Regions from separate parts of the Thermoanaerobacter kivui genome, predicted to be linked through region 1. Evidence: a T-box and tRNA genes for the amino acid it is inferred to sense, from the RefSeq annotation. Region 1 holds a T-box; the other holds one or more tRNA genes.

What was found. The T-box of region 1 lies ahead of pheS (phenylalanine--tRNA ligase subunit alpha). A T-box ahead of a tRNA ligase gene usually reads a tRNA of that ligase, here a tRNA-Phe.
Region 2: it encodes a tRNA-Phe, which carries the amino acid that the T-box ahead of pheS (phenylalanine--tRNA ligase subunit alpha) is inferred to sense. The anticodon was not compared.

What each region holds. Positions count from the first base shown of each region.
Region 1 covers NZ_CP009170.1:1,504,800-1,525,616, forward strand. Annotated here, with positions in the region: gene TKV_RS07650 (DUF3343 domain-containing protein) at 1-150, opposite strand, end outside; gene TKV_RS07655 (CAP domain-containing protein) at 280-981, shown strand; gene TKV_RS07660 (aminopeptidase) at 1,010-2,413, opposite strand; gene TKV_RS07665 (response regulator) at 2,684-3,310, opposite strand; gene TKV_RS07670 (sensor histidine kinase) at 3,288-4,454, opposite strand; tRNA gene TKV_RS07675 (tRNA-Ala) at 4,595-4,670, opposite strand; gene yunB (sporulation protein YunB) at 4,720-5,415, opposite strand; gene TKV_RS07685 (DUF523 domain-containing protein) at 5,460-5,894, opposite strand; gene TKV_RS07690 (endonuclease MutS2) at 5,904-8,276, opposite strand; gene TKV_RS07695 (DUF3656 domain-containing U32 family peptidase) at 8,276-10,636, opposite strand; gene TKV_RS07700 (cell division protein ZapA) at 10,648-11,022, opposite strand; partial or broken gene TKV_RS07705 (IS200/IS605 family accessory protein TnpB-related protein) at 11,221-12,656, opposite strand; partial or broken gene TKV_RS12440 (MerR family DNA-binding transcriptional regulator) at 12,637-13,035, opposite strand; gene pheT (phenylalanine--tRNA ligase subunit beta) at 13,134-15,518, opposite strand; gene pheS (phenylalanine--tRNA ligase subunit alpha) at 15,531-16,550, opposite strand; T-box leader at 16,603-16,818, opposite strand; gene TKV_RS07725 (TrmH family RNA methyltransferase) at 16,851-17,615, opposite strand; gene rplT (50S ribosomal protein L20) at 17,678-18,037, opposite strand; gene rpmI (50S ribosomal protein L35) at 18,058-18,255, opposite strand; gene infC (translation initiation factor IF-3) at 18,283-18,834, opposite strand; ribosomal protein L20 leader region at 18,815-18,935, opposite strand; gene TKV_RS07745 (chorismate synthase) at 19,029-20,081, opposite strand; gene TKV_RS07750 (MFS transporter) at 20,078-20,817, opposite strand, start outside.
Region 2 covers NZ_CP009170.1:1,932,037-1,941,310, reverse strand. Annotated here, with positions in the region: rRNA gene TKV_RS09840 (23S ribosomal RNA) at 1-1,227, shown strand, start outside; rRNA gene rrf (5S ribosomal RNA) at 1,258-1,409, shown strand; tRNA gene TKV_RS09830 (tRNA-Asn) at 1,420-1,494, shown strand; tRNA gene TKV_RS09825 (tRNA-Glu) at 1,502-1,576, shown strand; tRNA gene TKV_RS09820 (tRNA-Ile) at 1,582-1,657, shown strand; tRNA gene TKV_RS09815 (tRNA-Asp) at 1,693-1,769, shown strand; tRNA gene TKV_RS09810 (tRNA-Phe) at 1,779-1,854, shown strand; tRNA gene TKV_RS09805 (tRNA-Thr) at 1,883-1,957, shown strand; gene TKV_RS12525 (hypothetical protein) at 2,551-2,715, opposite strand; gene TKV_RS09800 (4Fe-4S binding protein) at 3,250-3,675, shown strand; gene cooS (anaerobic carbon-monoxide dehydrogenase catalytic subunit) at 3,708-5,564, shown strand; gene TKV_RS09790 (ATP-binding protein) at 5,652-6,428, shown strand; gene lipB (lipoyl(octanoyl) transferase LipB) at 6,551-7,231, shown strand; gene lipA (lipoyl synthase) at 7,228-8,085, shown strand; partial or broken gene TKV_RS12515 (formate--tetrahydrofolate ligase) at 8,238-8,705, shown strand; gene TKV_RS09770 (cyclodeaminase/cyclohydrolase family protein) at 8,795-9,274, shown strand, end outside.

The DNA of each region.
Region 1 (20,817 bases):
TTCTATACCAAACTTTAAAGAATGACTACAACTGTTGGTTATGCTCCTTGGAGTAGGCACAAATTCCACAGGAATGCTATTCTTTTTTAAAATTTTTTCTGTCATCAAGCCGTGTTGATAGGAGTAAAAGACAATCAATCCATATTTCACATTATACCACCTCAAAATCAATATATTCAAAAGTAAAGCAAGTTGATACATATTCCTCTCTCTCCACAAATTACTTAAAGGAATTTTAAAAGAAACATAGAATATATGATTTTGAGGTGGTAATACAAAATGAAAGCAAAATCATTTATAACAATATTGGTAGCAGTAACCGCAATTTTGACAGCGAGTACTGCTAATGCTTCTATCTTTTATTCTTACGAGTATTTTGCAAAAAACATAGTAACTTTTAAAATACCAGCTTATAATTACCAAATTTATAATTATCAAGCAAATAATTTTATAACTTTAAACTATCCAAAATATTACTCTTACGACAACCTAAAAATTCAAAAAAATTTAACTCCTTTTAAAACAACAAATTATAATACCACTGATGTAAATAATGCAGAAAATTTAAAACCGCAGCAAACAACTAATAATTCATTAACAAAAGAAGAAAATACCTTAATAGAATTGATAAACAAAGAAAGAACCAGTCGCAATTTAAAAGCTCTTGAAGTAGACGAGAATCTTTGTAAAGTTGCTAAATTAAAAGCCGAAGACATGAAAGAAAACAATTATTTTTCTCACAATTCGCCCATTTATGCTTCTCCTTTTGACATGATGAAAAAGTTCGGAATAAAGTATTATGCTGCAGGAGAAAATATAGCTTTAAACTCAGATGTTATAAAAGCTCACTATTCTTTAATGAATTCAGACGGGCACAGAGCAAACATTTTGAACCCTTATTATAATAAAATTGGGATAGGAGTAGTAAAAAACAAAGAGGGTAATGGAGTAATAGTCGTTGAACTGTTTATAAAGGAATAAAAAATCCGGGGATTCCCTCCCTGGATTTTTATTCCTTTTCCATAAACACTTTGTAAGCTTTGTAAGCCATATACACATCTACTTTAGAAGACAATTCATAAGGTGCGTGCATGCTTAAAAGAGCAACACCGCAGTCCAAAACTTCCATACCGTAATTTGCTACAAACTGTGCTACAGTTCCGCCGCCCCCCATGTCAACTTTGCCAAGCTCACCAGACTGCCATACCACTCCATTTTCATTAAAAAGCTTTCTTATCTTACCAACAAATTCAGCATTGGCATCGTTAGAACCGCCTTTGCCTCTTGAACCTGTATATTTAGTAATGCAAACACCTTTTCCTAAATAAGCAGAATTTTGTTTTTCGCTAACTTCTGGATAAGTAGGATCAAATGCAGCATTGACATCAGCTGATAAAAGTTCAGAATTAGCCAGCACTCTTCTCAACTTAATATCAGTGCTTCCTTCATATTTTTCCAATATCTCAGCAATAGAATTTTCAAAAAATCTTGATTGCAAACCAGTATTGCCCATACTGCCTATTTCTTCTTTATCTGCAAATATAGCTACAACCGTCTTTTCTGGAACGTCAAGCTCAAGGATAGCTCGTAAAGTTGTATATGCACAAACTCTATCATCTTGACCGTAAGCTCCAATCATGCTTCTGTCAAAGCCTATATCGCGAGGTTTATAAGCAGGAACCAGTTCCAGTTCTGCACTTAAAAAATCTTCTTCTACTATGCCGTATTTTTCATTTAAATACTTTAAAATATTGGGTTTGACACTCACTTCTTCAGAAAGGGGAATGCTCCCTATTACAGCGTTTAACGCCTCTCCTGTTATGGCCTCTCCCACTTTTTTCTCCAGCTGGTCTTTTCCAAGGTGAGGCAGCAAATCTGTTATGTAGAGAACCGGATCATTTTCATCTTCCCCTACTACGATGTTTATTTTTTCTCCATTTGCTTTTACAATTACTCCGTGAAGTGCTAAAGGAATAGTTACCCATTGATATTTTTTGATTCCCCCATAATAATGGGTTTTAAATAAAGCTAATCCGCCTTCTTCGTACATGGGATTGGGCTTCAAATCAATTCTAGGAGAATCTATGTGGGCTGCCACAGCTTTTATACCTTTTTGCATTGATTCTTTGCCGATAACAGCCAAAACTACTGACTTGCCTTTGTTGTTGTAATACACCTTGCTGCCTGGTTTTAAATTGGTGACTTGCTCAATATTGATGAACCCTTTTTTCTCAGCCATTTCTATTATTTTGTCAGTAGTTTCTCTTTCGGTCTTACATTCCGCCATAAAAGCCTTGTATTCTTCCGCAAATTGATAAACTTTTTCCTTTTCTTCCTCTGAAAGTTTTGTCCAAGCATCTACGTTTTTGTAGCCCAAGCGCTTCTCGATTTCTTTCAAATCTTTTTCTTCCATAAAATTACCCCCCCGTTTTTTTGTCAATAACACCGAAAACTGCACCTTGTGAATACATTTTCAGTGTTATTCAATATTTATTTTCTCAATTATACCTAAAATATATGATATGCTTTTTTTGTATAAAAGTCAAATTTAACGACGTTAAAATCAATTTTGTAAAATTATCAGTTTGTTGCCAAACCTTTTTGATATGTAATAAGATACTTCCGCAATGCACTTTACGCATAAAAGCGGAGACTTTTTAAATGTGACTTTGTTTATAGTCTGTCAATTTTGTAAAATTGTTCCATTTTTTAGCATATATATGGCCGCTTTAGTCCTATCTTTTACATCCAATTTTTTGAAAATATTGTAAACGTGATTTTTTACTGTTTTTTCGCTCAAAAATAATTTTTGGGCAATTTCTTTATTGCTATAGCCTTTTGAAATGAGCGTAAGAATTTCTATCTCTCTTGCCGTTAGTTCTTTCTTCAAATTTTCGTGGTCTACATTATCTATTTCTTCCATTAAAGAAGGATGAATGTAAACTCCTCCATTGTAGATGATTCTTATTGCTTTTATGAGGTCGTCATATTCAGCATCTTTCAATATGTACCCTTCTACTCCCAGTTTAAGCGCTTCCACCAAATATTCCCTATCGTTATATATCGTCAAAAACAAAATCTTTGTTTGATGTTTTTCTTCTTTCAGCATTTTAGCTGCCTTTATACCATTGATTATTGGCATATTTACATCCATAAGAACCAAATCTGGTTTCAACTCTTTTGTAAGCTTATACGCCTCTTCCCCATTAGAAGCTTGCGAGATGACCTTTATGTCTTTTTCCATTTCAATAAGCTGAACTAACCCTTTTCGTATTAAGGCATGGTCATCAGCCACCAATAACTTGATCATCTTCAACACCCCTTATAGGTATAGAAATGTAAATTTGAGTTCCTTTATTTTTAAAGCTGCTTATCTCAAATTTACCGTTTAAAATCTCTACTCTTTCCTTCATCCCCATCAATCCATATCCCTGTTCCACATTTTCCTTATCAAATCCAATGCCATCATCTTTAATGATTATACTTATAAAGCGCATTCCAAACTCAAATTTTATAGAAGCATGCTCAGCCTTGGAGTGCTTTTTAATATTTGTCAAAGCTTCCTGAACTACTCTAAAACAAGTTATTTCTATTTCAGGACTGAGCCTCTTGTAATCCGACAAAACAGTAAAATCTACAAAAATTCCTGTTTCTTCTGAAAAGTTTTTTATGTACCGTGAAAGTGCAGGAATAAGCCCTAAATCATCAAGAGCAGAAGGTCTTAAATCATAAATTATTTTTCTGACTTCTTTTAAAGACTGCTGAACAATGTCTTTTAAATTTTTAAGCTCAATTTTTGCCTGTTCAATATCTTTAGCTATCAATTTCTCGCAAAGCTCAGATTTTAATAACACATTTGCCATCGCTTGAGCGGGACCATCGTGAATTTCTCTTGCGATCCTTTTGCGTTCTTCTTCTTGCGCTTCAATAATTTTTATGCTCAAGGTTTGTTTATCTTTAAGTTGTTCAAGTTGAGTATTCATCTCTTTTAAATCGCTGTTCAAGTATGTGAGAGCTATGCTAATTTGTGATGCAAGTTTTTCCGCTTTCTCAACAATAGTCTTATTGTCAACAAGCTTTCTTTCCAGTTCGTTTCTCTTTTCTATTAACTCTTTTTCTTCTCGCCTTTTCAAGGCTAACTCTATTTGAGCTTCTTTTGCTTCCTCATAGGCCTCTTTTATCGCCTGTTCAGAGAGGTGCCCAAATTGTTTGCTTACAAAAGCCAGTTTTAATCTGCTCTTTTTTTCTTTTCTTTCGCACAGCTCCACTTCTTTTATGACATTTATCACTTGAATTTTTAATTCCTCCAGTTGTGCCTCCAACTTCCTTACTTCTTCTTTTGCCTTTTCCAAAATATCGAAAATTTGCTCTTTGCTACTTTCTATTACTTCAATAGTTTTTTCGACTATGTTATCCAGCCTTTTTTTGTAAGTAAATTCTGCGTTGGTATTCATCACAATTCACCTCTTTGAGCACCATCTCTTTAATAATTCGATAAAAAATGAAAAATTCCTGCATTTTAAAGAAAAAATTGCTATTCTAAAGAAAAAAAGAAAAAAATACCCTTACGGGTACTTTATGCTTTCTAATAAAATGGTGGAGATGAGGAGATTCGAACTCCTGACCCCCTGCTTGCAAGGCAGGTGCTCTCCCAACTGAGCTACACCCCCACTTATCACACGCTTTTTATTATATCACATTATGATAAAATTTCAATAGTTATTTTTGTATATTTATTTTTGAACCTGATTCTGAAGGCACTGGTACAGTATACTTATCTCCATTTACGTCCACATAACTATTTGGCACATCTCCTACTATTATGCTTTCGGCTATAGGCATGTGAAGAGTAACGGTTATTTTATCTGATGCGAGAGGTGCAATTATCCTTATAGTAGTCTGTATGTCTAAATATATCCTATGTCTCGTCTGATTTATGCCAGCTGGTTCAAATTGTGAACTAAAATCCACATCCACCGCTCCTACTGGCAAAAGCCCTACTTTTATCTTAGGTCCTGCATTAGCAAACAAATCTGTAGAAAAAACTGAACCTAAAGGAATTTTGGCGTACAAAGGGCCCAAATTATTGAGATTTTCTTTTACTTCTTTAGTAACCTTTGAAGCTAAAAGGTTCATCTCTATGGTATTCGCCTGTAGCATAGATATTTTTCCATTATTGTCTGTTCTTACATAAATTAAGTCCTTGTATTCTATTCCTTTTAGCACTTTCTCATTTATGGCATTATTTATGGTATTTACTGCTGTTTCTCTGGCTAAAGTATCACTCACCGCTATAATTGCCGGTTTTAACCTATATTCTGTAAAATAGTAGAAAATTAATAATACAATAGCTGCATAAAGTAAATATATGTAAAACGAATTAGTCCGCCTTGAGCCCCACTTTTTCCTTCTCAATAAAAACACCTCCCCTACATTTTATGTTAGAGGAAGTGTTTTGGTTACTCATTTTTTATCATTTTATAAAAGTCATGTTCTGTCATCACAGAAATCCCATGTTTCCTCAACACTCTTGTGGTTATCCCATCTCCTTCAATCAAATTTCCAGAAAAAGTTCCATCATAAATTTTGCCACAACCACAAGAAGGACTTTTGGCTTTAAAAATAGCTTGTGTTATACCGTACATTTTAGCTATTTTTAAGGTTTCGTAGGCTCCTCTGTAAAAATTCTCTGTTACTTCCTTGCCTTCAATGTCAAATACTTTGTCCCCTCTTATTTCGGAAGGCAATCGAGGAGTTGGAAGCCCCCCTAACTGCTCTGGACATACCAAGATAGCCTTGCCTTCTCCCACCAATTTTTTTATCTCTTCTTTTAAGTTGTTTCCTCCATCGTATTTGCAATTTATGCCTGCAAGACACGCACTGACAAGGTACATAATCATCCCCTACTTTTCACTCAATTCCACTATTGTAACTCCGTCGCCACCTTCACCGTATTTGCCTAATCTAAAAGACTTGACATATTTGTTTCCCCGCAAAAATTGAAATATTCCAGCCCTTAATGTCCCTGTACCTCTTCCATGAATTATTGTAACTTGCTTGAGTCCCGCTAAATAAGCATCATCTATGTATTTCTCAACTTCTATTAAGGCATCATCTAAATTTTTCCCTCTCAAATCTATTGAAGTACTTACAGTCTGAGACTTTTCGTTTATAAACCTGCTGTAACCTTTTTTAGCTTCCTCTTCTTGCGAGTCCTCCACAATTCTCAAATTGCTTATATGAACATTCATCTTCAAAATTCCTGCTTGCACTTCTACATTTCCGGATTTATCGGGAGGAGACAATACTATCCCATTCTGGTCAAGAGGTACTATATACACAGTTTGCCCTTCCTTTACTCTGTCAGGAATCTTACTGTAAGTAATCTCTTTGGGGGTGGAAATCTCACGCTCTAATTCCTCCATATTTTTCTTTATTTTTTCTCTCACAGTTTGTATAATTCTGTCTTTGCTTTCCGCTTTTTCTGCTTCTTTTATTTTATCAATTATTTCATCAGCAGTAGCTTTGGCATCTTGTATTATTTTTCGTGCTTTTTCTTTTGCATTGTTTATTATTTTATCTTTCTCTGCTTGTAATTTTTTCTTCTCCTTTTCCAACTCTTCTTTTAAAGCCTCTATATCTCTTTTTAAAACTGCTATTTCGTGGTTTGCTCTCTCTAACTCTTTTCTTTTGGTCTCAAGGTCTGTTATTATATCCTCAAATTTTAAAGCTTCTCCTGATATATATCTTCTGGCATTCTCTATAATTTCTTCTGTAAGCCCTAGCCTTTTAGATATTTCAAAGGCGTTACTTTTACCCGGAAGCCCTATCAAAAGCCTGTAGGTGGGTTTTAACGTTTCAACGTCAAATTCAACACTGGCGTTTTCCACTCCTTCAGTCTTTAATGCGTACTGCTTTAGCTCGCTGTAATGGGTAGTAGCTATGGTCTTTGCGCCAATTTTATGCAGCGTATCAAGAATGCTCATAGCTAAAGCCGCACCTTCGACAGGGTCAGTCCCTGCCCCCAACTCATCCATCAGCACGAGACAATTTTTGTTAACTTTTTTGAGAATACTTACAATGTTTGTCATGTGAGAAGAAAAAGTGCTTAAGCTTTGCTCAATACTTTGCTCATCCCCTATATCTACAAAAACCTCCTCAAAGACAGATACCTGCGATTTTTCTTCTGCAGGAATATTAAGCCCTGCCATAGTCATGAGAGTCAAAAGCCCCACTGTTTTTAAAGTGACAGTTTTGCCGCCAGTGTTTGGTCCAGTTATAACAAGTGTATTAAACTGGTCCCCAATGTGTATGTCTATTGGCACTACTGTATCCGGACTTATGAGAGGATGCCTTGCTTTTTTTAAATTTATATATCCCATTGTGTTTATTTCTGGCCTTGTGGCATTTAACTTCAAAGAATACTTGGCTTTCGCAAAAATAAAATCTAACTCAGCAAGTACTTCTATGTCATTATACAAAGTTTTAGCATTTTCCTTAACATCTTGTGATAATTCTTGAAGTATCCGCTGTATTTCTTGTTGTTCTTTTATCTCCAACTGCCTCAGCTCGTTGTTTAAATCGACTACTTGCATAGGTTCAATAAAAAGAGTAGCTCCACTGGAAGATTGGTCATGGACAATTCCTTTAAAAACACCCCGGTATTCATGTTTTACCGGTACAACGTATCTACCCTGTCTTATCGTTATTATAGGCTCTTGAAGCTCTTTTTGTCGGCTGGATATTATTGAATTTAAAGTAGCTTTTATTTTTTCGTTTATGTTCAATTTTTGCCTTCTTAGACTTTTAAGCAAAGGCGATGCATCATCTGCAATTTCCTCCTCTGAAATAATAATACTGTCAATTTTCTTTTCTAATTCTTTAACAGGTATCAATTTTCTGTTGTAGTCTTTCAATCTTAAAAATCTCTCACTATCATCAAGATTTTTAAAATATCCTTTTATACGACTTACTAAACTTAAGACTCTCTTTATCTTTAAAAGCTCTTTGTTGTAAAGTATAGAATCAAGCTCAGCTTTTTTCATAAAGTCCGTCACATCATCAAATTCAAAAGAAATGCCACCATAAGAAGACATAAAAGATACGGCTTCATTTAAAATATCAAGGTCTTTATTTATATCTTCCGCATCTTTTTTTATTTGGATATTTATCGCTTTTTGTTTACCTAACTCTGAATCGCAATAATCTTTAATGAGATTGACTATTTTGTCAAATTCAAGACTTTTTGCAGTTTTATTGTTAATCGCCCTCACCATCACAAAACTCCTCTGTAAAAATGTCCTTTAGTATATTTCCCATGTGGAATTTGAATATTCTCGCCTTCTAACGCTTTTATGTGTAATTTTAAAACCTCTTTTATCTCTTCATCTTCTTCTATTGTATCATTAATTCTCAAAAATGAAAGGCCTGCCTCTTTAAGCTGATTTAAATATTGAACCATGAAGAGCACATCTGAATTGAGTATTTGTATTCTGCAAAAACCGTCATTTTTAAGAGGCATAAGCCTCCCTTTTCTATCTTTGAGAAAATAGTAACCTTCCTCACACCTTTTTTTATCGCACCCTATTGTATTTCTTATAGGGCAGTATTCCATTGTCATGAGAGGAAGCCTTCCATATACCACAGCTTCAAATTTAACATCACTTCTTTTTATAATGTCTTTCATCTGTTCCAATGTAAGCTCATAAGACAAAGTCACAGCATAAGGTTTAAAATATTCCACACTTAGACTGTTAAAGATATTCATTGGATAGTCAATAAACAGTTCAAAATCGTAGTCTTTTGCAATGTGGTAAAGTCCTAGATTAGAAATTAAAACCTTCTTTACATTCAAATATTTAAGAAGGTCCAATTGCATTTTAACATCATTTATTTCCTCTCTCAGTATAGAAGGAAAAGCAGGTATAACAGTTGTATCGAAATTCTGCGCCCATTCCAAAGCCTTTTTAAAAAGGCTTATGTCAAATTTGTAATTGAAATACACGTATTTTATACCTAAATCGCATGCTATTTTTAAATGGTTTATTTTGTCAGTATAAAAAGTCAAAGTCACATCCTTTGTATTTTTGCTTTTGAATTCCGGCAACTCAAAAGGAGTCCTTTTAGTTTCTCTTTTACAAGACTCAATCTTTAACTTTTCTAACGTTTCAATCGCTTTTCTTCGCGTTTCTTTTATATTTTTAACTGACATGTAAAGGCCGTCCTCTACTTCTACATGTATTTTATCAACATAAAAAGGTGTATCATTTATTTGGCTGAGTTTATCAATCAAAAATTTTCTGTCAATAGAAGTTTTTAGAGCCGGTTGTGCTCTCTCTTCACTGCAAGTTTCTACTTGATGCATCCCTTCTTTAACTTTTAAATACAAAGGTTGCGATTTTTTTAATACAGCGTAAACTTCTATAGGAAGTTTTTTAGGTGCTAAGTTTTTTAACTCATTATTCAGCAGTACATCATAAGTTTTATTTAATATATCTCCTTTTTGAACAAAAAATTTTAAAGGTATTTCGATTATATCACCAGCGTAAGCCCTATCTACAGTTTTGCCATTCTTTATTATTACATCTACTTTTTGGCCGTTTTCTCCTTTTATATCAGAAATGCCGTCTCCTTTTGCAATATCCCTAATAAGTTGCAATTTTGCATCCTTTGGTTTTGTTTCAATTACCTTTGCTACAGCAACACCTGTATTTTTGGGAGTGATATAACTCATTTTTGAAGGCTTGTCTTCAAAAAGATATCCCGTTGAAAAACCTCTGTTGAAAATCCTTGACATCTCTTCTATTGCCTTATTGTAGTCAAAATGATCTCCTTTATAAAAACTGTCAATGGCATTTCTGTAAGCTCTCACGACTGATGCGACATACTCAGCGTTTTTCATCCTGCCCTCTATCTTAAAAGAAGAAACACCAGCTTCAACAAGTTGGGGCAAGTATTCTAGTGTACACAAGTCCACCATGCTCAAAAGATGTAAATCCTTTTTTAAAACTTTTCCTTCTTTGTTCACAAGAGAATATTTTAAACGGCAAGGTTGGGCACATTTACCCCTGTTGCCACTTCTTCCGCCTATTAAGCTACTCATAAAACATTGTCCAGAATAACTGACGCAAAGAGCTCCGTGGACAAATACTTCTATTTCAAGAGGAGAATAATTATAAGCTATATGTTTTATCTCTTTTAAAGTAAGCTCTCTTGACAAAATTACACGCGAAATGCCTTGCTCAGCTAATTCTTGGACTCCTTCCAAATTGTGAACTGTCATCTGCGTGCTGGCATGAACTTTTAAATCGGGATAATATTCTTTTAAAAGCTTTAACACTCCTATATCTTGGACAATAACTGCATCAACACCTATTGCATACAAAAAATCCAGATAGTCTACAAGCTCTTTAAACTCTTCATTTAATATAAGGGTATTAACCGTAACATATACTTTGACATCCCTTAAGTGGCAAAACTCCACAGCAGCTTTTAAGGATTTATTGTCAAAATTTACAGCATATGCCCTTGCTCCAAAGTTTTTGCCACCTAAATATACCGCATCACATCCTTCATTTACTGCACTTACTAACGCTTCAAAGTTCCCTGCTGGAGCTAATAACTCAACTTTTTTCATCAAATCACCTTTTATTCCTCTTTATCAAATGTTTCTATAAATTGGCGAAACTCCTCTTGAGTATTTAAAAGTTCTTCTTTGGTTTTTGAAAGTTCATCTTCTAACTGCATTATGTATTGATTTTTTTCATTAATCTCCGCCTTTAATGATAACATTTCTTTTTTGATAGCATTATTCTCCTCTTTTGCTATAAAAAGTTCATCTGCAATATTTAAAGCAGCCAATATCAGCAAATGCTGCTGTGACAACTTTTTATAGCTTTCAGATAACTCTTTAATTACATTATCTACATAATTAGCAAGCTTTATGACATGCTCTTCAGGATAATCAGATTTCAATATGTATTCATTTCCATTTATAGTTACAGTAACTTTATTGAGTTCCACAAAAACATCCCCTTAACTCATTTGTTATTTTATTTACTTCTACATTTAATCAAAATTTCCTGGTTACCAAAACTGTGCAAAACTGTGCAGTTTGGGCAGCTGGGGTATTTGTAGTCCACCCTTCAGACTTTCCCAGCCCCAGCAGGCGGTTTTTGGGAAAGCCATAGCCCCTGCCCCAAGAAGCAGGGACTCGCGCCTTTATGGGTCTCCCCACTTGCCCTGAATTAACAGCTTTTTTAGGGCAGAGAAGTCTCTTGGCACCTTCTCAGGGGAGAGTGGAGTTACCACCGCTACCTTGAGAACTTGCCAGAAATCATGGGCACTAAAACTTGTTCCATCCAGAGGTTTTAGTACCCTTCCTGGCTCACTCTCAAGGCTTTGTAGAAATTCTATTGCTTTATTTATCTCTTTTAAGTGTTTTTTCTTCAACTGCTTGTTCCTGACTGTTTTCTTTACATGCTTTTTTAATTCTTCTAATTCATCTATAGTTAGTGCGTTAAGAAACTTTATATAATTGTCTGGTATCTTTTCTTCTCTGCCTAATCCTCTTCTTGCTATTACATAAGCTGCTGCTATGTCTTTTGTTATCATATACTGCGGCGCATATTTTAACATGCCTATTATTGAGGTGTAAGAAGGATTGACTTCTATTACTTCTATCCCTTCCTTTTTTGCTAAAATTTTTATCTTTTTTAAAAGGGATTTGTAGCTAAAGTTATGTCTTATTCTCCTTGACTTTTTGCCTGAAAAGTCTCCTTTTTCTCCTTTGTTTTTTATGTCTAATTTTTCAATTACTATTGCTTTTCTTTTTTCTTTTGCTATCTTTACTATCTCATGAGCATACTGCCATCTGAAATACTCTCTTTTATCTGAATTGCCGCTTGCAAGTTCCGGCATTGGTATACTGCCATAGCTTATTAGATTTCCTTTTTCATCTACTTCTGCCCATGATATGTTGTCCGGATATGCGTTCACATCTATTCCTATGATTCCTTTTTCTTTTGTTATTTTTATTTCTGGATATTCTTCTTCAATGGCAAAATAGGCGCATATGCTGCCATTTTTGAGTTTTAGTTCTACAGAGTATGGTATGTTTGATTGGGCAATTTCCTGCAGGAGTTCTTTTCTTTTTTTATTCTTTTTGTAGCCTGCTTCTATTTGGCGTATACATATTTTCTTTCCCCTACATTTATCCTTAAGAAAGTGCCGTTTTTTCTTACTTCTATTCTTGTGTTGAGATTTCCTTTTTTGCTTTTATCCCCTCTTGAATAGAGATTTCCTTTTCTTTTCTCCTGCCACCTAATTTTTAATTTTTTATATGCTTTACCATTTAAATGATGTTTTTGAAGTTTTCTAAACAGTTTTTTCCCGCCAAAAATGACTTTTCTTGGACTTTTACCTAGTTCTTTCGCAGATTCCAGTGTACTCCTTGCTTTCATTATTGCATCATCTACATATCTTGAGTTTAAATTGAATACCTGGGGTAACTTTCTTTTTAAATCTGCTCTTTTTTCTCCTTCTAAAAGTCTGTTATATGCAAATCTCATGCAGGATGACCATCTTCTCATTAAGTCTAATACTATTTGTTTGGCTTGTTGATTTAGAAAAATAAGTTTAGCCTGTATCACTATCATGTTTTTTGCCCCTTTGCCCGTAAATTCTTGCTGCGAAAGATGTTACTATTGCTATTAAGTCTTCTGCTAGCTCTTTATTTCATTTACCCCACTTGCTATCTCATGTATGACTTCATACTGCCATCCTTTGGAATTAGCGTATTCTTCAAGCCTTCTAATTTGATTCTTAAGATATTCTTCTTGTTTCTTTGTGGACACTCACTTTAGGTTTTGGTTTTTCTTCCAGCATGCCTAATAACTCCTCTATATCTTCTTTTTTATACCTTCTGATGCCTTTTGGAGTTCTCACAGGTGTTATTAATCCTTCCTTTTCCCAGTTTATAAGTGTTCTTCGACTAATTGAGTACATTTCCTTTACTTTTTGCATGCTTAGTAACATTTATTATCACCCAATTAAAATTATACCACTTTGCATGACTATCTTCAACTGTTACCTACCTCCTTAAATTAAGATAAAAAAGACCATAAAGGCCTTTTTTATCTTAATTGCGCTCCGAGTTTTTTAGAAAGCGCTTCTACGATGTTATTGTGGATTACATTCACTTCTTCATCTGTCAAAGTTCTATCATAGGACCTGTACCAAATAGAAAATGCTACACTCTTTTTCCCTTGTGGAATATTAGCACCTTTGTACACATCAAACAATTCAACCTTATCTATAAGCTCTCCTCCTGTTTCAACTATAACTTTTTCTACATCTTTTACAAAAACTTCTTCATCTACCAAAACGGCAATGTCTCTTTCTACTGCTGGATACTTAGGAAGGGGTTTATATTTCTTTTCTGCATTGGCATGTTTTATCACTTTGTCGAGATTTATTTCCCCGCCATAAACTCTAACAGGTATATCATAATTTTCTAAAACATCAGGGTGAATTTCACCGATTGTTCCTAATTCCTCATCACCTAAAAGAATTTTCGCAGACCTACCCGGATGATATACAGGATTTTCTGCTCTAACGTATTCCACCCCTTTTATGTTCATAGCCTTAAGTAGCGTTTCTACTATTCCTTTTAAGGAATAAAAATCTACATCCTCTCCGTACATACCTATTACGACGGTTTTTATTTCTTCTGGAAGCTCTTTTAAAGGCAATTCTTTTGGAATAAACACTTTAGACATTTCAAAAACTCTAAAATCCTGTACTTTTCTGCTGTAATTAGTATAAGCCACATTTAGCATAAAAGGTATCAGAGTAGTCCTCATAAGGCTTTGGTCTTCTCCCAAAGGATTTATAATTTTAACTGCTTTTCTCAATGGACTGTCTAAAGGCACATTGATTTTATCTAAGTCTTTGCTTCCCATAAAAGACATCGTAACTATTTCATTCAATCCGCAAGCCAACAGCACTTCTTTTATTTTTTCCTCTAATTCCTGTTCTTTTGACATTGCCCCCAATGTCGTTTGAGCGTTTTTTATTAAGCTATCTTGTATGTTGTTGTATCCAAATAACCTCGCTATTTCTTCTGCAATGTCTGCCTCCATTGTCACATCTCTACGAAAATGCGGAACTGTTATCTCAAGGTCATCGCCTTTTTGCACAACTTTAAACTCCAAAGACTCTAATATTTCAATCATTTGAGATACCGGAATATCAGTGCCTAAAAATTTATTGATTCTGTCAGGCTTGACATTTACAACAATCTTCTCAATTGGCTTAGGATACTCATCAATAAGCCCTTTTAACACTGTACCACCGCAGTATTTTTCCATAAGCTGCGCTGCTCTTTCACAAGCCAAAACAGTGATTTCAGGGTCCAACCCTTTTTCAAACCTGGAAGATGCTTCACTTCTCAGTCCTAATTTTTTAGAAGTATAGCGTATATTGCTTCCTTTAAAATTAGCACTTTCTATCAAAATGTTTACGGTAGTGTCAGTTATCTCTGTGTTTTCCCCACCCATTACACCGGCAAGACCTATAGCTTTTTTCTCATCAGCAATAACCAACATTGAGCTGTCTAAAGTTCTCTCTTTTCCATCTAATGTAACTAATTTTTCTCCTTCTTTTGCCCTTCTCACAATTATATGCTTGTTTTCAACTTTGTCCAAGTCAAAAGCGTGTAAGGGCTGACCTAATTCCAACATCACATAGTTTGTAACATCCACCACGTTATTTATAGGTCTTATTCCAGCTTTTAAAAGACGCATCTGCATCCACATAGGAGAAGGACCTATCTTCACATTCTTAACGACCCTTGCCACATATCTAAAGCATAAATCCGTAGCCTCAATAGTCACTTTTGCAGGATTTTGTTCTTCGCTTTCTTTAACCTCTACAACAGGCATTTTTAGCCTCTTTCTAAAAGTAGCTGCTGTCTCTCTGGCTATTCCCACCATTGACAAGCAATCAGCTCTGTTGGGAGTTATTTCAAATTCTAACACATCATCCTTCAACTGAATAGCTTCATTTATGTCCGTCCCCAAAGGAAAAGGTGGCAATATAAAAATTCCGTTTCTTTGATATTCTGGCAATAAACTCTCATCAAGTCCCAACTCTTCAGCAGAACACATCATGCCATTGGATTCTATTCCTCTTAATTTGCCTCTTTTTATCTTAACTCCTCCAGGAAGAGTTGCGCCATGAAGTGCTACCGGTATGTAGTCTCCTTCTTTTATGTTTTGCGCTCCTGTAACAATTTGTAATTTATTACTTCCTATGTCAACAATGCCTACCAATAATTTATCAGCATTAGGGTGTTTCTCTAAAGATACGATTTGGCCTATAACGACGTTTGAGATTTCTTTGCCGTAACTTATAATTGTCTCTACTTTTGACCCTGACATAGTAAGGCCTTCAGCAATAGTTTTTGCATCTTCATCTATATCCACAAATTCTTTTAACCATGAAAGCGATACTAACATACTACCACCCCTTTAAAACTGTTGTATAAATCTTAAATCATTTTCAAAAAGAAGTCTCAAATCATCTATTCCGTATTTAAGCATGGTAATTCTGTCTATCCCTAATCCAAAGGCAAATCCACTGTATTTTTCAGGGTCAATTCCCGACATCCTTAAAACATTGGGATGAACCATTCCAGCACCTAAAATTTCAATCCATCCTGTATAACCGCAAACTCTGCAGCCTTTTCCACCACAAGCAAAACAGCTGACATCCATTTCGGCACTGGGCTCAGTAAAAGGAAAATAATGTGGTCTAAATTTGGTATTGGTATCTTCTCCGAAAAACTTCTTTGCAAATATATTTAAAACCCCTTTTAAATCTCCCATAGTTATTCCTTCATCAACTACAAGCCCTTCCATCTGATGAAATACTGGAGAATGCGTAGCATCTATTTCGTCTGACCTATAAACTCTTCCAGGAGATATAACTCTTATTGGAGGCTTATTTTTCTCCATAGTCCTTACTTGTACCGGGGATGTTTGAGTCCTCAAAAGTATATCAGAAGTCACATAAAAGGTATCCTGTAAGTCTCTAGCTGGATGGTCCTCTGGAGTATTTAATGCCTCAAAGTTGTAATAAGTAAACTCTATTTCTGGCCCTTCTGCAATAGAAAAGCCTAATCCTAAAAATATCTTTTTAATTTCATCCAATACTTGTGTCATGGGATGTTTGTGACCGTACTCATAAGGTTTACCCGGCATAGTTATGTCTATGTACTCACTTTTTATCCTCTTTTCTTTTTCTAATTGGGCAATTTTATTTTTTGTTTCTGTGAGTAAACCCTCAATTTTCTCTCTAACTTCATTGGCAATTTGACCAATTACAGGTCTTTCTTCAGGCTTTAAACTTCCCATTCCCCTTAAAATTTGCGTCAATTCGCCCTTTTTACCTAAGTATTTAACTCTTAAGTTTTCAATTTGCTGTAAACTATCGGCTGACAGAATTTCTTTTTGTGCATCTTCATAAAGCTTGCGCAACAATTCTTCCATCTTTAAACCAACCCCTCTTTTGGTATATTAGTTAAAATAAAAAATCCTCCGTCAATAGGACGAAGAATCCGCGGTACCACCTAAATTAGCATTTTATAAAAAATGCTCACTCATTTAGATAACGGTATTACCGGCAATGCCTACTATTAGTTCAGCACGCTGCTCCGGAGAGAACTTTCCATTATCTACCTAACGATAACACTCTCAGTCTATGGTGTTATCTCCCTGTGATTTTCGATAATGTACTTTACTCCTTCATAGCATTTTACAATATTATTATTTTTCAAAAATTATATCATCTTATTCTTGTTTTATCAACCTTTGCCTTTGAGATTCGTATAAAAAGATAGCAGCAGCGATTGAAACATTTAAAGATTCTGCCTCCCCTGTCATAGGTATTTTCACAAAGTCGTCTACTAAATCTTCAATACTCACTCCTTTTGATTCATTCCCCAAGACAAACGCCACTTTGTCGTCAATGTTGCACTGGTGAACCAATTTTTTTGCTCTTAAATGAGTGGCAAAGACTTTTATACCCTTTGCTTTAAGCTTTAATACAACTTCTTTTGATGTAGGTATAACAGGAATGTGAAAAATAGAACCCATAGTAGCCCTTAAAACTTTTGGGTTAAACACGTCTACTGAATTGTTTATAGTAAAAACAGCGGTAGCACCAAAAGCGTCAGCTGACCTTATAATCGTCCCCAAATTCCCTGGGTCTTGTACATTATCTGCTATTACATAAATACCATTTTCTTTTATATAAATATTTTCATCATATTCAGGAATTTTTATAACCGCCATTATCATCTGAGGAGTCACAGTGTCGCTTATCTTTTTAAAGACAGAATCAGTCGTATGTACTATCTTATCCTTTTTAAAGGGTATATCTTCTTTAAAGCTTTCTGACATTACTATGTACTCTATCTCAAAATTGCTATTTAAAGCTTCTAAAACATTTGTGGTACCCTCTACAAAAAACAAACCTTCCTCGTAACGCTCTTTTTTGTCTTTAAGCTTTTTGATTTTTTTTATTAGTTCATTGTTTTCACTTTTTATAAACATCGTTATCACTGCTTTAAAAGTACTTCAAAAGGGTAAGTAAAGCAAAAGGCCATAAATCGGCCTTATGCATTTAACTGTTGTTTAGCTATGTTTACTAATTCTTCAAAAGCTTTTGCGTCGTTTATTGCCATTTCAGACAACATTTTTCTATTAATTTCTATTCCCGCCTTCTTGAGACCATTTATAAACCTGCTGTAAGAAATCCCATTAGCTCTTGCAGCTGCATTTATCCTCGTTATCCAAAGCTTTCTAAAATCTCTCTTTCTTAACTTTCTGCCTATATAAGCGTACTTCAATGATTTCATTACAGCTTGATTAGCAACTCTGAACAACTTGCTCTTTGCGCCGTAATAACCTTTTGCAAGTTTTAATATTTTTTTGCGTCTTCTTCTGGTTACTTTACCAAATTTTACTCTTGCCATTTTAAAAACCTCCTAATCCGTTATGCATAGGGTAATAGACGTTTGATATTTTTTGCGTCTGCACCTACAAAATAAGTAGCTTTTCTCAATCTTCTTTTTCTCTTTGCATTTTTCTTTGTCAAAAGATGGCTTTTATAAGCTCTTGCTCTTTTAACTTTACCAGATTTTAATACTTTAAATCTTTTTGCTGCTCCTCTATGAGTCTTCATTTTAGGCATAATTTAATCCTCCTTATGGCAACATTGTTAATTTTTAGGTGTTAATACCATCATTAAATTTCGCCCCTCCATGTCAGGAGCTTTTTCTACAACACCATATTCACTAATCTGCTGAGCAAATCTATTTAAAACTTCTTCAGCTATTCCCGTATGAGTTGCTTCTCTTCCTCTAAATCTTATGGTAACTTTTACTTTGTTTCCTTCTTTTAAAAATTTAATAGCACTTTTTAATTTTACAGCAAAGTCATGGTCTTCAATAGTCGGAGACATCCTTATTTCTTTTACATTTATCACTTTTTGCTTTTTCTTTGCCTCTTTTTCCCTTTTGCTAAGCTCATATCTGTACTTACCAAAATCCATCAATTTACACACAGGCGGATTGGCTTGCGGGGCAATCTTAACCAAATCAAGATGTCGCTCTTGTGCAATTTTGTAAGCTTCCTTGGCAGACATAATACCTATTTGCTTTCCATCCTGATCGATTAACCTTACTTCCTTGTCCCTTATTTCCTCATTGACCTGCAGCTCTTTGTTAATAAATACGCACCTCCTAAAATTTGTGAAAAAATAAAAGCGGATACAAACGTACCCGCTTCACTCCCTTATAAAAAATAAGTCCATTTTATGAAACCTTTGCACCGGCGGTGAAAGGTGAGAAGCGGGCGCTTCTACTTATTCGCTTTTTTAGTTTATCATTATTTTATTTTTTTGTCAATAATTATTTTAGATTGCCTTTGCTAATCTTTTAGTCAAATAACCTCCATTTTGGAGATTTAAAAATTTTTTACATATACTAAATATGCATCATAATTTTTCTTTAGTTCCTCAATTGAATCACCGCCAAATTTTTTAAGGCATTCATCAGCAATCACCCAAGCACAAACTGCTTCTAAAACACAGGCAGCAGCTTCAACAGCAGTCACATCTGAACGCTCATAAGCAGCTTTTACTTCCTCTTTAGTATTTATGTCAATAGAAGTAAGGGGTTTTAAAAGAGTAGGAATTGGCTTCATAGCAGCTCTTATAACTATAGGATTTCCATTTGAAATTCCACCTTCAATTCCTCCTGCATTGTTGGTCTTCCTATAAAATCCTCTTTCTTCGTCATAATATATTTCATCATGGACTAAAGAGCCAGGTTTTCTTGCTGCTTCAAAACCCAAGCCTATTTCTACAGCCTTAATCGCCTGTACACTCATGACATGATAAGCTAAAAGCGCATCTAATTTTCTGTCCCATTGCACATGACTTCCCAAACCAATTGGCACACCCTCTATTACTATTTCTATTATACCTCCTAAGGTATCTCCTTTTGATTTAGCTGCTTCAATAATCTTTGGCCACTCTTCTTCAACTGTTATTCCACCTATTTCTAAAACTTTACTCTTTATGAATATATTTAATTCTTTAAGAAGCAATTTTGCTACACTTCCTACTGCCACTCTCGCAGCTGTCTCTCTCGCACTTGAACGTTCCAAAATATTTCTCAAATCTCTCTGATTGTACTTTATTGCTCCTGCAAGGTCTGCATGACCAGGGCGTGGTCTTGTTATAGGCGGAATTTCTTTATCTTTCCAATTTGTATAATCTCTATTTATAATCTCCAATGTAAGAGGTGCTCCGATAGTCTTGCCATGTCTTACTCCACTCAAGATGTGTACTTCATCTTTTTCAATAGCCATTCTTCCCCCTCTTCCATAACCCCCTTGCCTTCTTTTAAGCTCATTATTTATAAATTCTACGTCAATAAAGAGATTTGATGGAAGGCCTTCAATAATAGCAATTAAAGCTTCCCCATGGGATTCCCCTGCAGTAATATATCTCATACTTTTCCTCCTTGCTTTGCTTCAATTTCTTTAATCTCATCTTCATAATTAGCTACTAAAAAGTACAAAATACTCACTACTATTCTTGCAATACCTGTTAAAATCATAAAAGCTACATAACCCATTTGTGTATAAAGCCACATTCCAAACATAGGAGCAATAAAAGCGGAAATTTGAGTAATTAGTGTAAACACGGCGATGTAACTCATTTTTTCTGAAGTAGGAGGTAAAAGCTCTAACAGCCAATTTAAGAGCAACATGTTATAACCTCCTACAGCTATACCCCCTAAAAAATCAAAAATAGCGCCAACATAAAGGTTTTTAGCTGTAGCCCACATGAGGGGAATAAATCCTAGAAGCAATGCACTTAATGCAACAGCAAATCCGTTTCCCCTTTTGTTGGACAGGTCAGCCCATTTGTAAAAAGCTAAAATAGAACCAATAGAGGAAACAATAGTAAATATACTCATCCATGCATTGTTAGCATGCAAAAAATTTACCTTATATATGGTAAAAATGGGCCAAGCCATCATCCATGCAAAATAATATATAAAAGAAGTTACATTAAAATATATGAATTTCTTAGACTCAAACATGTTTCTAAAAGCTTCATAAAAACTTCCGGACTTGGCTTCATCCAAATCCCTTTCTACTACATGAAACCTTGAAAAATAATAAGATTCTATTAATCCGAAAATAAATGCAACAGTAAATACTACTTGATAATTAATAGGGA
Region 2 (9,274 bases), 420 kb from region 1:
GGAGAGAATCCACAGACGAGCGGGAGAACCCTCATTAAGGAACTCGGCAAAAAGACTCCGTAACTTCGGGAGAAGGAGTGCCGAAAGGCCGCAGAGAAGAGGCCCAAGCGACTGTTTACCAAAAACACAGGTTTCTGCTAAGTCGAAAGACGAAGTATAGGAGCTGACGCCTGCCCGGTGCTGGAAGGTTAAGGGGAAGTGTGAAAGCACTGAACCGAAGCCCCAGTGAACGGCGGCCGTAACTATAACGGTCCTAAGGTAGCGAAATTCCTTGTCGGGTAAGTTCCGACCCGCACGAAAGGCGTAACGACTTGGGCGCTGTCTTGATGAGGGGCCCGGTGAAATTGTAGTACTCGTGAAGATGCGAGTTACCCGCGATTGGACAGAAAGACCCCGTGGAGCTTTACTGCAGCTTGCCACTGGATTTTGGTAATTTCTGTACAGGATAGGTGGGAGACAGGGAAGGTGGTGCGCCAGCATCACTGGAGTCGGCGTTGGGATACCACCCTGAGATTACCGAAATTCTAACCTAGCACCGTAAACCGGTGTAGGGACACTGGCAGGTGGGCAGTTTGACTGGGGCGGTCGCCTCCTAAAGAGTAACGGAGGCGCCCAAAGGTTACCTCAGCGCGGACGGGAATCGCGCGAGAGAGTGCAAAGGCAGAAGGTAGCCTGACTGCGAGAGAGACATCTCGAGCAGGGACGAAAGTCGGGCTTAGTGATCCGGCGGCAGTGAGTGGGAACGCCGTCGCTCAACGGATAAAAGCTACCCCGGGGATAACAGGCTGATCTCCCCCAAGAGTCCACATCGACGGGGAGGTTTGGCACCTCGATGTCGGCTCATCGCATCCTGGGGCTGAAGTAGGTCCCAAGGGTTGGGCTGTTCGCCCATTAAAGCGGTACGCGAGCTGGGTTCAGAACGTCGTGAGACAGTTCGGTCCCTATCCGTCGCGGGCGAAGGAAACTTGAGAGGCACTGCCCCTAGTACGAGAGGACCGGGGTGGACGAACCGATGGTGTACCAGTTGCACCGCCAGGTGCACAGCTGGGTAGCCAAGTTCGGAGGGGATAAACGCTGAAAGCATCTAAGCGTGAAGCCCGCCTCAAGATAAGGTTTCCCACCCGTAAGGGGTAAGACACCTCGAAGACCACGAGGTAGATAGGCCGGGGGTGTAAGAGTGGAAACACTCTTAGCTGACCGGTACTAATCAGTCGAGGACTTGACCTTTGGCTTTGTGCAGTTTTGAGGGTCTAGATTTCCGGTGGCGATAGCGGAGGGGAAACACCCGTTCCCATTCCGAACACGGTCCACAAGGGGCCCCCAGACGGTCGCAAGACCGACTGGGGTGCTAGTTAAGCCCTCCAGCGCCGATGGTACTGCTTTCGCGGGAGAGTAGGTCGCTGCCGGAATTAAAAATATTCCTCAGTAGCTCAATGGTGGAGCAACCGGCTGTTAACCGGTAGGCTGTAGGTTCGAGTCCTACCTGAGGAGCCATTAACATGGCCCCGTGGTCAAGTGGTTAAGACACCGCCCTTTCACGGCGGCAACATGGGTTCGAATCCCGTCGGGGTCACCAAATGCGGGCCTTTAGCTCAGCTGGCAGAGCGGTCGGCTCATAACCGATTGGTCCGGGGTTCAAATCCCTGAAGGCCCACCATTTTAAATAAAAAATTAAAATTTTAATAATTTTGCGGCCCAATAGCTCAGTTGGTTAGAGCGCCAGCCTGTCACGCTGGAGGTCGAGGGTTCAAGTCCCTTTTGGGTCGCCATTACGTTATGCCTCGATAGCTCAGTAGGTAGAGCAAGGGACTGAAAATCCCTGTGTCAGTGGTTCGATTCCACTTCGAGGCACCATAATTTTTTATATAGATTTTATTCAGGTGCTGGCGTAGCTCAGGGGCAGAGCAGTTGATTCGTAATCAACAGGTCGTGGGTTCGAATCCCACTGCCAGCTCCATAAAATGCTTAAAAATCAAGGGTTGTAGAAACCTTGATTTTTTTGTTTCACCTGTAATGACAACCAAATGACAACATCTAATTTTTACCGTTTATAAATAACTTATTTAATTTTTCTGCTGCTTCTCTTTGCCTTTCGGGAAGTACATGCGGATATGTATTGAGGATGATTTTTACATCTGAGTGTCCAAGACGTTGCAGCTCCAAGGATAAAAAAGATTATGAATAGTTATATTTTAACGATGATGGTATAAAGTTTTTGTAGGAAGCAGTTTAAATAAACTTCTCATTAAAGGATTTTAACGTCACTTTCCTACAGAAATTTTACACTGTCTTATACAAATATCACATTGACAATAAAATAACATTGTTATATAATCAAATTACAGAAAAGTTTAGTTGATTGCAAAATGAAGCAAATATAAAAGTAAAAAAACACCATTATTAGAAACTAAATAACAAACTATGTGTTTATATGAGTCTATACATACAGTAAATTAGATGGTAAAAAGAGACAAAAGCAGAAAGGTAAAACTTAACACACCTGCTTGATTGTAAAAAAGTGTCAAGCATGTTAAAGCGAAAAGTAAGCTGCTAAGCTAAAAGTTGCTTTAAAGATAAAGGATGTTCAAGAGCTCCAAGCTTTGCTGTAATAATTAACCCAATGTGCTGTGTTATACATGCAAGCAAAACATCAGCTTTGATTGAGTTGGTATTTCTAAGCTTAAAATTATTTACAGACACGGGCTCTTTTAAAATAGCAATAGTTTTCTCAATAACTGTACGCTTTTTGTAAAGCTTAGACCACTTTTTAGAATGAGAGGGATAGTGGCAGGGCTCTATAATCGTTATGAAGGGAAGTATAAAAACCTATGAGAGAGGGAAGAGTTGAATAGTAGAGGTGTAAAGGTTTTCTTAAATTATAAAGAGAAAGAGCATAGATTCAAGGCTAAAATCCCTATGGCGATGGGTGTGGGAGTATAATGGTCGTAGAAAGAAGGCGGAATGATTTCAGACAAATCGACGAAAGACTCGAAGAGTTTGATAAAGGTTTGTCTTCTTCAAAAAAGGATTAAACATGGTCATAAATATCGGAAAAAAATAATTGTTTAGCTTTGTTTTTCAGAGGATTTCCTCCGTTTTGTGGATTTTGTATTTCTATGTAATATATAAAATTTCGACAAAAGCGGGGGAATTCCTTTGAAAATATATAGCAGAACCCTTTGATTTATGAGGATTTGGGGATTCTGCAAAAACCTACAATGTAACGGTGAAAGGAGGGGGAATAGAAGGATGAAAAAGATAAGTTTTGAGAAAGAGCGTTGTATGACCTGTCATAACTGTGAACTTGGATGTGCCACTGTCCATTCTTCAGGTAAGAATCTGATTTCAGCTATTGAAGAGAATGTTATGCCAAGAATTCACATTATCTTCAATGAAAAGAAAAATGTTGTTGCCGCAGAACAGTGTAAGCATTGCAAGAAGGCAAAATGTATTGAGGCATGTCCTGAAGGTGCACTTTATCAAGACAAAAGAGGGATGGTACTTCTTGATTGGGATAAGTGCACAGGGTGTGGGGCTTGCGAAGAAGCGTGCCCATTCCATGCAATTAGAGTTACTGCAAAGTGTATAAAATGTGATCTTTGTAAAGATGTTTCGGATGTTCCTGCGTGTGTTATGTATTGTCCCACTGGTGCTTTAACATATAAAGAGGCTTAATTTAATGAAATAGAATTAAGGAGGGAGATAAAATGGAAGAGAAGAGAACTATTGACATTGCAACTGCAAAAATGTTGGAAAAAGCAAAAAAGGATAATGTGGAGACAGCTTGGGATAGAGCTGAAAAAATGAGACCTCAGTGTGGTTTTGGTGAAACAGGTGTATGTTGCCGTATTTGTAATATGGGACCTTGTAGAATTGACCTTGTAGGTGACGGACCGAAAAAAGGTATATGTGGTGCTGATGCTGATGTAATAGTTGCAAGGAATCTTATTAGAATGATTGCTGCAGGTGCTGCTGCTCACTCTGATCACGGAAGGGATATTGCTCACACTCTTCATATGGCAGCAGAAGGTTCAGACTATGATGTTAAAGAACCCGAAAAATTAAAGGAGATAGCTAAATATTTTGGCGTTAAAACAGAGGGTAAAGATATAAAAGAAATTGCGAAAAAGGTAGCAGAGAAAGCATTAGAAGATTTTGGTAGATACAAAGGTTTAGTGGCATATCCTAAAAGAGCTGTTGAACAAAGACAAAAGATATGGAAAGAGAACAATGTTTGGCCTCGTTCCATAGATAGAGAGATTGTTCAGATAATGCATCAAACTCATATGGGTGTTGATGCTGATTATATAAACTTAATACAGCAAGGTGTAAGAGCTGCTCTTGGAGATGGTTGGGGTGGCTCAATGATAGCAACTGATATAAGCGATGTGCTCTTTGGTGTGCCAAAGCCTATAGAGACAGAGGTTAATTTGGGTGTTCTTGAAAAGGATATGGTCAATATAGTTGTGCATGGACATGAGCCTACTCTCTCAGATATGATTGTACAGGCATCTCAAGATAAAGAACTACTTGAAAAAGCTAAAGAAGTTGGGGCAAAAGGCATTAATCTTGTAGGAATGTGCTGCACAGGTAATGAAGTTGTTATGAGACATGGTACAAAAATGGTAGGTAACTTTTTACAACAGGAAGCTGCAATAGTAACAGGTGCAGTCGATGCTATGATCGTGGATGTGCAGTGTATTATGCCATCGCTTAGCTATGTTGCTTCCTGCTATCATACAAAGCTTATAACAACATCTCCAAAAGCAAAGGTACCAGGTGCTATTCATATTGAGTTTGATGAAGAACATGCTTATGAGATTGCAAAGAAGATAATTATGGTAGGAATTGAAAATTACAAGAACAGGATACCAGAAAAAGTGAATATCCCTGAAGAAAAGAGCAAAGCAGTTGTAGGCTTCAGTGTTGAAACCATCTTAAATGCACTGGGTGGAAGTGTAAAGCCACTTGTTGATGCTATAGTTGCAGGCGATATAAAAGGTGCAGCTGGTCTTGTTGGTTGTAACAATCCTAAAACAAAGCATAATTATTATCATGTAGAATTGGCAAAAGAGCTCATTAAAAATGATGTTCTTGTTGTTTTAACAGGATGTGCAGCTTATGCTTGTGGAGCGGAAGGACTTTTGACTCTTGAGGCAAAGGAACTTTGTGGTCCTGGACTTAAAAAGGTATGTGAGCTTTTGAAGATTCCACCGGTGCTTCATATGGGTTCTTGTGTTGACTGTAGCCGAATTTTAATATTGTTGAATGAACTTGCAAAATATCTTAAAACTGATATAAGTGATCTTCCTGTTGCAGGTGCTGCACCAGAGTGGATGTCTGAAAAAGCGGTTTCCATTGGAACTTACTTTGTGGCATCTGGCGTATATACTATTCTTGGTGTGTGCCCACCTGTACTGGGCTCTAAGAATGTAACAAAACTTCTTACAGAAGATGTAGAAAAGATTTACGGTGGAAAATTTGCTGTAGAAACTGATCCACATAAAGCTGCCCAGCTAATTATGGATCATATTGAAACCAAGAGAAAGGCTTTGGGTGTTTAACAACATATTAAAACAGGGCACTTAAGTGCCCTGTTTTAATATCGCGATTTTTGTGAAAAAGGATATAGAAAAAGGGGAGCATAAAACATGAAAATAGCAATAACTGGAAAGGGAGGAGTTGGAAAAACTACTCTTGCAGGGGTTTTAGCAAGGCTTTATGCATCAGAAGGTAAAAAGGTTTTGGCTATTGATGCTGATCCTGATGCGAATTTAGCTTTGGCTATAGGTTTTTCACCTCAAGAAGCTGCAGGGATTACTCCAATAGCAGAGTTAAAACAACTTGTGGCAGAAAGGACCAACGCAAAGCCTGGTGTTTTTGGGCAAATGTTCAAGTTAAATCCCCGGGTTGATGATATCCCTGATAGATATGCAAAGGAACACAAAGGAGTAAAACTTTTAATAATGGGAACTGTGGAAAAAGGCGGAAGTGGCTGTGTTTGTCCTGAACATGCTTTGATTAGAAGTCTCATGAAGCATCTTCTTATATTCCGAGATGAAGTGGTTATTATGGATATGGAAGCTGGAATAGAACATTTAGGAAGAGGAACCGCAGAAGCTGTTGATGCTCTTATTGTTGTTGTGGAACCTGGTGCAAGAAGTCTTCAAACCTATCATAAGATAAAAGAACTTGCATCTGATCTGAAGATTAAAAATATATTTGTGGTTTTAAACAAAGTTAGAAATGAACAAGATATTGAATTTATTAAATCGAACATTGATGATAAGCTTCTTGGCTATATGTCTTATAATCAGGATATTATAAAAGCTGATTTAGAGGGAGTTTCACCCTTTGATATTAGTCCAAAGACTGTTGAAGAAGTAAAAGCTATCAGAGATTCATTAGAACAAGTATTAACTTCTTAATCTAAGGATTTTATTTAATTATAAATAACTATTTGCCAAAGGAATTAATTTTATTACTCATTTTGAAATAATATGATATAATATTTACGATTGAAACTATCAATATTATTTTTGTGGTGATGATAATGGATGGAATTTTACTAAGACTTGGTCTTATTCCCTATCAAGAAGCAAAAGAAATACAATTAAAAGCTTTAGATTTAGTAAAGAATAGCAAAACTGAAATGGTTTTGATTACACTTCAACATCCTCCAGTCTATACTATCGGGAAGGCCGGTGGTTTTGAAAACATATTGGTCTCACTTGAAGAATTAAAGAAAATTGCCGAGGTTTATGAAGTGGAAAGGGGAGGTAATATTACCTTTCATGGACCGGGGCAGATAGTGGCATATCCTATTATAAACCTTAATAAGTGGAGTAAAAATGTTCATAAGTTTGTTTATTCTTTGGAAGAGTGCATTATAAGACTTTTGAAGGATTATGGTATAGAAGGATCACGAAAGGAAAAATATCCTGGTGTTTGGGTAAAAGATGAGAAGATTTGTGCATTGGGAGTTGCTTTAAAAAGATGGGTTACGTGGCATGGAATTGCTTTTAATGTTAGTACTGACCTGTCTTATTTTTCAAAAATTACCCCATGTGGAATTAAAGAATATGGTGTCACTTCTTTAAAAAAATTAGGTGTAGATGTGGATTTAAGAGAAGTTGAAGAGAGGTTGATAGAAAAATTTGAAGAGATATTTGATGCAGATTTAAGAGAAATGACAAAAAGTGAATTTTTAGAATGGAGTGGGCAAAATTGAAGAAACCTGAATGGTTGGATGTTAGAGTAAATAATCCTCAAAGAGAGACAATAGAGAAGATGTCAAAATTTTTAGGTGACCATAGGCTTCACACCGTTTGTCAAAGTGCTCATTGTCCAAATATTGCGGAGTGTTTTGGTAAAGGCACAGCTACTTTTATGATAATGGGGAATATATGTACAAGAAACTGTCGATTCTGTGCTGTAGAAAAAGGTAAGCCACTTCCTTTAGATGAAGAGGAACCTAAAAGGGTGGCTGAAGCGGCGAGGAGATTAAACCTTCGTCATGTAGTTGTAACATGTGTAACAAGGGATGATTTGGAAGACGGAGGGGCAGAACATTTTGCTAAAACAATCTCTGAACTGAAAAAGATACCGGGTGTTACCGTAGAAGTTTTGGTTTCTGATTTTCAAGGCAAAGATGAGTCAATACAAACTGTCGTAATGGCAAAACCAGAAATAATTAATCATAATGTAGAAACGGTACCGCGTCTTTATCCTGAAGTAAGACCAATGGCAAATTATGAGAGGTCTTTATATCTTCTTAAGAGAGTTAAGGAATTGGATCCATCTATTTATACAAAATCAGGTATTATTGTTGGTTTGGGAGAGAGCGAAGAAGAAGTAATAGATGTAATGAAAGATTTGAGGAAAATTAACTGTGATATTATAACAATCGGTCAATACCTAAGTCCTTCGAGGCAGCACTTAGAAGTTAAGGAATATGTTGCACCTGAACAGTTTGAAAAGTACAGAAAGGTTGGTTATGAATTGGGATTTAAGTATGTAGCCTCAGCTCCACTTGTCCGCAGCTCCTATAATGCTGAGGGTATAATAAACAGTTTCGAAAATTAACGACTAAATAGGGTTCTTTAAAATCAAAATATAAGATAAAAATTTTGATGAATAAATCAATTTTCCAAAAAAAGCAATTTTGCGGATTAGAATGAAAAATAAAAAAGCAAAAAATTCTAGTATATTAACAATATCTTAGTAATATCTATAAAAACGTTGTTCTTTCTGAGGTTTGGGCAAAAGGTGGAGAAGGTGGAATTGAGCTTGCAAAAGAGGTTCTAAGATTGATTGAGGAAGGAAAGAATGAGTATGCTCCACTTTATCCTTTGGAGATGAGCCTAAAAGAGAAGATTGAGACAATTGCGAGAGAGATATATGGAGCTGATGGTGTTGACTACACACCAGCGGCAAACAAGGAAATTGAGAATCTTGAAAACTTAGGATATGGCAAGCTTCCAATCTGTATGGCAAAAACTCAGTATTCATTGAGCGACAATCCATCTTTGTTAGGCAGACCTACCAATTTCAAGATAACAGTAAGGAATGTAAAGATTTCTTAAGGAGCAGGTTTTGTTGTAGTATTAACTGGTGAAATTATGACCATGCCAGGATTGCCAAAGAAGCCAGCTGCTGAGAATATAGATGTAGATGAAACTGACAGAATTACTGGACTGTTCTAAAATCCATTTATTTAAATATTAAAAAAAGGAGATGTTTTTATGGAATATTAGAGAACAAAAAATGATTATCGTGAAAAGGAGCAAATATTATGTTGGTGGATGATAAGGTAAAAGAATATCTTGCAAAAGTGAAATCAGGTTCGCCACTTCCTGGATGTGGGAGTGTTTCGGCATTGGTAGCAGGGCTCGGTATGGCTCTATCAATCATGGTTTACAATCTCACAATGAGTAAAGATTTTTATAATGAATATGACATCAGTATAAAAGAAGAAATGGGAAAATGGCTTAAAATTAGCAATGAATTATTTGAGGAATATGTAAAGTTAATAGATGAAGATGTTCAAGCATATATGAACGTATTAAAAGCTATGAAGATAGCAAAAGAAGATGAAAGGCAGGGGAAATTGAGGCAAGAAGCGATAAAAAAGGCTTACATCGATGCAATAAATGTTCCAATGAAAATTGCGAGACTTTGTGACCAAGGCTTTTTACCGATTTTAATTATTACAAAATACGGAAATCCAAATGCTCGGGCAGATGCTGTTGTTGGTGCCATTTTGCTCTATGCA